DNA from 2 places in the Carnobacterium sp. 1290_CSPC genome. Region 1 is predicted to be linked to the other one. Evidence: riboswitches for the same ligand, from Rfam matches in the RefSeq annotation. Region 1 holds a riboswitch; the other holds the start of a gene.

Region 1 (4,208 bases):
TTGGAAGTCGATATCACGTAGGACCAAGTTTTCCCCAAAACGTTTTTCTAAATGTTGTACATTTAAGATTAATTGATCTTGGTTTTGCATGTCATTTTCCTCCTATTGTTCTCTTTGACCGTTGATTACCGTATTTGTGCTAGATTCATAGATATGGTAAGTCTTTTTGCCTGCCATACGATTTTCGATGAAATTCAAGACACGGGTTGTTGTAAAAGTTAAGACGAAGTAGATAATCGCTGTAATTAGGAATGTTTGGAAGGTTAGGTAAGTTGAACCTGCAGCTGATTTGGTTACAAAGAATAACTCAGTTACTGCGATAACATTTAATACAGACGTATCTTTAATATTGATCACGAATTCGTTACCTAAAGCTGGTAAGATTGACCGAATAGCTTGTGGCAAGACGATTGTCGTCATTGTTTGGTAGTGGTTCATACCAATGGCACGAGCCGCCTCAGTTTGGCCTTTATCCACTGAAGTAATCCCACCACGGATCACTTCGGCAAGGTAAGCACCAGTATTAATCGACACAATTAGTAAGGCTGCAAACAACGTAGACATTTGGAAATCAAAGAATAGTCTTGAACCATAGAAAATCATCATAGCTTGTACCATCATTGGGGTACCTCGGAAGATTTCAATGTAGGCAGCAATCACAAAGTCGAATAATTTATAGAAGAAGTAGGCAACCGGTTTTTGATCGCGACGAACGATTAATGAACGGTAGATAGCAATCAATAAACCAATGACAAATCCCATAATTGTCGAGCTTAATGCGATAAACATAGTGTTACCAGCACCAACTAGAAATTGGGAACCGTAAGTATTCCAGATGCCTGCAACTTCAGACCAGAAACCAGCACTTTCACCGCGCTCGTTTAAATTCACCATATCTTCCATTAATTGGTCACGGTCAGCGGTTGGAATAGTTGCTAAGGCTTGGTTCATAATGTCTGTTAATGGAGAATCTTTTCTGGTTGCAACAGCAATATCAGAAGTGACTTCACCTAAGTCAAAGCCTTGACCCTCAGCAAATTCCACGTACGTTAGGTCAGGGTTGGCAGCTACAGCAGCCATTGCACCTGGTTTTTCAGATACATAGGCGTCAACCGAACCAGCAGTTAAAGCAGTGATCATCGTTGGGAATGAATCTAGGGCAGTGGCTTGGGTTACGTCAGGGATTTGCGGAATTAAATCATAATGGAATGTGTTTAATTGACCAGTAACTGTTGTGCCAGCGAAATCTTCTAGCGATGTAGCATCTGCGTATTCACCGTCAGCCATTGTCACAAGAACGATATCTGAAGAATAGTAAGAATCTGAAAAGTCCATTTGTTGCAGACGTTCTGGTGTTGGTGACATACCGGCAATAATCACGTCAATCATGCCAGATTCAAGTGCAGGTGGTAGACCGTCCCACTCTAACTTAACAATTTCGAGTTCTAAGCTTAGTGAATCAGCTAGACGTTTAGCAATTTGTACGTCATAACCGTTTGCATATTCACCGTCAGAGTTTGAAATAGGGACTGCACCATCCGCGTCAGATGTTTGCGACCAGTTGAAGGGTGCATAGTTGGCTTCCATCCCAACTCGTAATACGCCTTCTGTGTCTAGACCTTCAGCTAATACTTCTTGGTCCACCTCAATTGTTGTGCCGACCTCACTCGCTTCAACAAAAGCGGATGTTGGGCCAACGATGGCAAATACGATTGTCAAAATAGCAATCAAAGCTTTTTGCCAAGTGTTACTTACTTGATGATTTTTCATAATAATACCTCCCGAAAATAATAAAAAGCCTCTACAGCAATAAATTGCAATAGAGGCTTCCCTTTGTGCGCAATAAGACTATGACTAGTCTTCCAGTCGTCACTCGTAGGATAGCGCATCACTTGTTTAAGTGACAGTCATAAACATTTTTTGTTTATGCCCAATACTTTAACTTGGGGTTAAAATATTTCGGCGAATATTCCTTTCCATACTTTCAACGCTCCCGCTCGGGTATGTACTGATAAGCTCCGCACCTCTATCTCAATATATCGTATTTCATCATACACGAAGAACAAGGGCCTGTCATGAAAATCTGATTAAATCTTTCATGACGGCCTAAAATCATTGCATTTTTTCTAACTTTTTTGGTCATTGGAAGCAGATAATGTCTAAGTCTAGCCATTATCTGGGATAAATGGTAAAATATCTAAGATTATGAAAGCTAGGTGGAACAAAAGTCGTTAAGACTCGACCTTTCTATTGCATCTACAAACATTTAACGCACAGTATAAAAAGTTGGAGTGACAAATATGTCGAATGAAGAAAAAAACAGAGTAATAGCGAAATTGGGCTATCACAAATTCACCATCAAGAGTCATAAAACAAGTGAACATATTCAACAAGTGAGCCGTGATATCAACCAGCTACTTGCTGATATCAGTAAAAAGAATCCCAATATGTCATTGGAAGAGATGGCTTTACTAGTAGCTTTAAACATTCAATCTGACAATGTGGATTTACAAGCACAAATGGCAGCAAAATCTAAAGAAAATGCCGATTTAATGGTCCGTGTGAAATCAATGGAGCAAACCATGGGTACATTGGTAAAAGAGATTGCTGAAATAGAAAAAGAAAAAATGCGTGAAGCACAAGAAAAAACACAATCGCAAACACCGTCAAAAGGAAAGACAAACCAGGGTCAAGCTAAGGCGCCAGTTAAAAGACTAGCGCAAACAAACGCAAGTGGAAAACAAACGCCAACACAGGCTGACTTAGAAAAAGAAATTCCTGAAATTAGCCAACCTAGTTTGAAATCTAGTGTGAACACAGCCTCAAAACAATTGGGTCGTTTGCGTCAAACACCTAGATCATAGGCTATTAATAGAAAATATTGGTACCAACGGGAGGAAAGCATGACAAGTTTTTTGATTTTATTATTTTTTATTCTTAGCATAGGCGTTGGTGTCTATCGAGGGGCAATACTACAAGGGATTCATTCTATAGGTCTATTGGTCGCGTATTTGTTTGCCGTTTTGTTCTATCAAAATCTAGTTGACCTTGTATCCTTATGGGTTCCTTATGTAGGTTTTGATATTGAAAATACCTTTGTCTTTTATCCAGTAGCTTTATTACAAAATATGGATATCATTTACTTTAGATTAGTTGCCTTGTTAGCTATTATCTTGCTTGTCTGGATTGTTACTAAATTTATTGCTTTTGGCTTAAGAGACTTAAAATTTAAAGAAATGGATATTCAATGGAACGGCATTTTGGGCGGCCTATTCGGGTTTTTCTCAGCTTGGTTTTGGTCATTCTTTATTTTAATGTTTATGTCCGTTTTAACCTTTGAAGGGGTACAGACAGCCTTAGCCAATTCTTCAGTCGCCAACTTTATTATCTTGAATACCCCAATCTTATCTGGCCAAGTATTCAACATCCTACTACAAGGACTAGGCAACTTACCATTTTAACAACATGCAAATATATGCCTTTGCGTACTGTGCGACTATGGCAATAGATATGGCTGTGATAATGGATCACGGCCTATTTCCTACTTAAGACGACTTTTTTGTTCGTTCCTGATAACAATCGAAGGAGGACACATTTTGAATCCTAAAATATTTCAAACCTTAGAATTTGAGAAAATACAACAACAAGTAGCAAATGAAACCAGAACTGAAATCGGGAAAATTCAAGCTTTAAATTTAAAACCAAGTGCAGAAGTGGAAGAAATCGAGCAAGCCTTACAAAGTGTTGACGATGTAAAACGCTTGTTTGAATTAGACAAACGGATCCCTGTCAGCCAACTAATCAACGTAAAACCATTCTTAAAACGATTGGATATTGGTGCTGACTTAAATGGGAAAGAATTAGCTGCAGTAGGCCGGGTCTTACGGGCATCCGGCGAAGTTTCTACTTTCTTTAGAAAACTAAAAGAAGCGCAAGTTGAATTAATGCAATTATATGCAATTGCGGATGACTTTATTGACATGCGAGATCTGATGCGTAAAATGCAAAATGCAATCGCAGATGATGGATCAGTCTATGACAATGCCTCGTCAACTTTACATGGCTTAAGACAAGGAATCAAACGTGAAGAAGCGAGTATCCGTGTCAAACTAGACCAAATAATCCGGTCTAATAAGGCCTCTTATTTAAGTGAGGCCATTATTACTATCCGTAACAACCGCTTTGTTATTCCGGTTAAACAAGAATAC
Region 2 (4,208 bases), on a different contig from region 1:
CCTACGACTTAGTACAACCTCTAACTGCAATCGCTTGGGACGAAGGCAAGCACTTTAAAGGGCTTGTAGAAGCCAATGAAGAAATCACTAGTCACCTTGATCAAGCAGCTATTGATGATGCATTTGACTACCACTACCATATCCAAAAAGTAGAGGACATTTTCGAAAAATTAGGAATAGTAGAAGAGTAGATTATTAGCAAAATTGCAATGACTGTATACAAAAAAAGCTCACGGTACTTAACCCAGATTAGGGCAAGTACCGTGAACTTTTTGTTTGATGTATGAAAAAACTTGTTGCAAGTAGCATGATTCAGCACTATTTTGTCCGATCCTGGACTGAGGGTGGTGCCACTGCTTTTAAGGCTATGATAGGTAAAGAGACAGCCGACGACTGAAATCAATAAATCAATAAATCTATAATCAAAAAAAAGAGATTCTTATGAGTCTCCTTTTTTTGGTACCTGATGCGGTCTAATATGATAATGCTTAATAAAGGCTCTATAGAAGTTACTATAATCATTAAAGCCAGCTTTTTGCCATGACTCCGTGATAGACAAACCATTTTCAATCAGGGTATAGGCATAGCCCAACCGCAAGTCCAAGATGAATTGGTAAATGGTTGAATGGAAGTAAGGCTGAAATACTCGGTTGACAGTTGACGTTGAAATGTCGAACTTGTCTGCGATGTCTTGAAGGGTTAGGTCTTTTCGGTAGGAATCAACAATAAAATGTTTAATTTCGTAGGCTAAAATTTCTCTTTCAGACATCTCTAATCGGTTTTGGTTTGAAGCAGAAGAAAGTCGACACAATTCAAGGAATATGGTCGATACAATACTAAAGATCATTTTCTTTTGAATGTTATCTTCAGGTCGTTTCAATTCCAACTGTAATTGAATCAAAGTTTGTAGTAGATGTTGCCAAGTGACGAAAGAGAAACTGAAGACATGGGGTTCATCAAAAATGTGTTTAACTTCAGGCGTTTCCACAAAATCATTGGCAATGGCATCTAAGTAAGGTTCGCCTAGGGATAAAATATAGGCATATATTTTTTCTTCTGTTGGTTTGTGGTCGTCAACGTGAGGATCACAGTCTTTTTCCGGTAAGATTAACCGTCTCATAATCGGTTCAGGTAAGACAACAATTTGACGAACAGAGACGTCAATTTTCTTGTCGGCTAACTCAATAGAGAAGGGTCTAAGGGGAATCAAGAGTTCGTTTCGATGGAAAGAAGAACGATTATAAATGTCAACCATTTGCTGATCAACTTTTTTTAGTTTGATTCGAAATGGTGGTGTTCCAGTTGGCATAAATCAAAACTCCTATTTTACATATTCAATCTATCACTTATCAGCTGCAATAAAAGAAAGAGCGTGCACTCATAAGTTACACACCCTTTAATATACCACAATTTACTTCAGAATTGAAAAGACTATAGCAAATTCAATCGTTTCATTTCAGCTTCTAGTGCAGCCACTGTTTCCTCTTGGGCAGGGACTAGTGGTAGACGCACTGAACCTGTATCGAAACCAAGCATAGACATAGCTTTTTTGATTGGAATTGGATTTGGTTCACTGAATAAAATGTCGATTAACGGTTTAAAAGTCGTTTGAATTTCAGCCGCTTTTTTAAAGTCGCCATTTAAGGCATAATGAGTCATTTCATGTACTTGTTTTGGTGCAATGTTAGCCAAAACAGAAATCACCCCTTGGCCACCCAAACTCATTAATGGAATAACCGTATCGTCGTTTCCAGAGTACACATCAAAATCAGGACCAACGTGGTAACGCGCATCCACTGCATTGGCTAAATCACCAGTTGCATCTTTAATCGCGACAATGTTTTCGATATTTTTAAGTTCCGCCAATGTTTTTGGTGCAATAGACATACCTGTACGTCCTGGTACATCATATAAGATAATAGGCGTCGTTTTTACAGCATCTGCAATGGCACTATAATGCGCCAATAAACCAGCTTGGCTCGTTTTTAAATAATAAGGCGTTACAGAAAGAATAGCATCTGCACCTGCGGCTACACAGTCTTTCGTTAATTGGATCCCGTGGGCAGTATCATTAGACCCAGCACCAGCAATCACGGGCACACGGCCATTGACTTTTTCCACGCAGAATTTTACTAATTCAACTTGTTCTTCGTCAGTTTGTGTTGAAGCTTCACCAGTTGTTCCGGCAACGACAATGGCATCTGTACCATTTTCAATTTGAAATTCAATCAACTCCGCAAACACATCGTAATTGATATTTTGTTCTAATGAATTATCGTAAGGGGTAACGATGGCTACCGCAGAACCTTTAAAAATTGTCATGAGAATCCTCCTATATTGTTCGCACTTTGTAATTGTCTTTATGAAAAAACGATCAGATAGCTTGAGTATAAAAAAGGCAGACAAGAGCATCACTCTATGTCTACCTAGGAAAACGTGTCAAAAAATACTGATAGCATTCAATAACCCTAACAGTTTTTAATCCCTAGCATAAGACAAGCGCTCCTCACCTTAATGGGCATTAAGGTTTGACAGGGATAACCCTTTTAGGTATTACCCCCAACACAGAAAATCTGCATTTCGGCACAACCACCTTTCACCATCGGCTACTGATTGGTTGCGCATCCTCTATATCTATACTTTCTATTTGTATAATCGTTAGTTTAAAATTAACATGACTATCCACTAAAGGCAAGGATTAAATGAAAAAACTATTAGATTTCGAAAGCGTTATTTCATTTTCTTTTTCTTATTAGATGTATATTCTCTGGGCAATCGTTGGCCTAAATTCGTCAAGACTTCATGGGCAATCGTTCCAGCGTGACTAGCAACGTCCACTACATCAACAGTTTGGCCGCCATTTGTCCCGATTAAAGTCACCTTAGCGCCAACAGGCATCTCATGGGGTAGGCGAATAATCATCTGGTCCATACAAATCCGGCCCACACTCGGGCACCGCTCGCCGTCAACAATGGCATCCAAGCCCAAATAACTTCTTTGCCAGCCGTCCGCGTAGCCAATCGGTAGGGTAGCCACCCATTCATCCGCACCGGCCACATAATCAGCCCCGTAGGAAATCGTATCGCCCGCATGCATTTGTTTGACGTAGATAATTTCCGTCTCCAAAGTCAATGCTTGCTTGAAATCAACAGGCGACGCCACATCTTCCATACTTGGAATGGATCCGTATAAGCCCAGGCCAAGTCGCGCAGCATCCAAAGTTTTTTCCGGGTACCAAAGGCTTAAGGCAGAGTTTGATTGATGGAAAAGGGGGGTGTACCCTAATGCTGAGTAGTCCAATTGACCAAGCAAACCTTCAAAAAAGTCAGATTGGGCTTGAACCTTGTCCTTACCATGGTCAGTGAAGGAATCAGCGGTAGCATAGTGGGTAAAGACTGAAGCCAACTTAAATTTCTTCGGATGTTTGGCAATGTAATCAATGATTTTTTGCGCTTTTTCAGCAGATCGCACGCCAATCCGCCCCATCCCAGAATCCACTTTAAGGTGGACATTCAATCGATGAAGGCGAGAAAAGTCTTTATCGTGTTTCTTGGCGTATTTTAAATAGTCCAAGCTAGAGACTGTCACACCAATTTCTAAATTAGCTAAAAGCCAAGCATCGTCTGGATCAGTCAAACCTAAAATCATGATAGGGGCAATAATCCCAGCGTCTCTTAGTTCTAACGCTTCATCCGCAACTGCGACCGCAAAACCGTCCGCACCGCGAGATTGGAGGGCGTCAGCTATTTTGACGGCACCTAAACCATAGGCGTCAGCCTTAACAACTGCCATGACAGCTTTATTACCGATATGCTTTTTAATAGCGAAATAATTATGAATAATCGCATCTAGAGACACGCTGGCCTTACTAGGGCGATGATAACTAATGGTCATAGTTTAAACCTCTCTTTAATCACATGGATTGATCGAAATAGATAGGAAAGGGCGTTAATATCGCGCATTTCACTTCTCATTTATTATACCACGTGTGGGTGAAAACCCGAAAGAAGGGTCTCTAACTTAAGGAAAAGCTAAGTTAGTTCAACCCTAAGGTAACCTTAGTGGTCAGTTAAACGTCTTCAGAAGTAGAAATTTGTAGAAACTTCGGTACATGGCTATTGTAAATAAGGATCCAAGGAACAACTCGGTCTCTTGGAAAAATGTACTCGATTCCAACAGCGACAATGGCACCCAAGAAGGTATCTAAT

What was found. A riboswitch is a leader RNA that binds a small molecule or an ion and turns the genes downstream of it on or off. The one in region 1 is predicted to bind lysine.
Region 2: it holds a riboswitch for lysine, as region 1 does, so the genes downstream of both, dapA (4-hydroxy-tetrahydrodipicolinate synthase) here and AC973_RS07510 (ABC transporter permease subunit) in region 1, are expected to answer to the same signal.

What each region holds. Positions count from the first base shown of each region.
Region 1 is NZ_JVVG01000086.1:2,273-6,480, reverse strand. It holds gene AC973_RS07515 (amino acid ABC transporter ATP-binding protein) at 1-90, opposite strand, end outside; gene AC973_RS07510 (ABC transporter permease subunit) at 103-1,770, opposite strand; lysine riboswitch at 1,874-2,037, opposite strand; gene AC973_RS07505 (cell division protein ZapA) at 2,301-2,864, shown strand; gene AC973_RS07500 (CvpA family protein) at 2,904-3,461, shown strand; gene AC973_RS07495 (endonuclease MutS2) at 3,597-4,208, shown strand, end outside.
Region 2 is NZ_JVVG01000023.1:8,335-12,542, forward strand. It holds gene purB (adenylosuccinate lyase) at 1-191, shown strand, start outside; gene AC973_RS01180 (helix-turn-helix transcriptional regulator) at 440-1,309, opposite strand; gene dapA (4-hydroxy-tetrahydrodipicolinate synthase) at 1,432-2,322, opposite strand; lysine riboswitch at 2,491-2,639, opposite strand; gene alr (alanine racemase) at 2,731-3,894, opposite strand; gene AC973_RS01195 (FUSC family protein) at 4,070-4,208, opposite strand, start outside.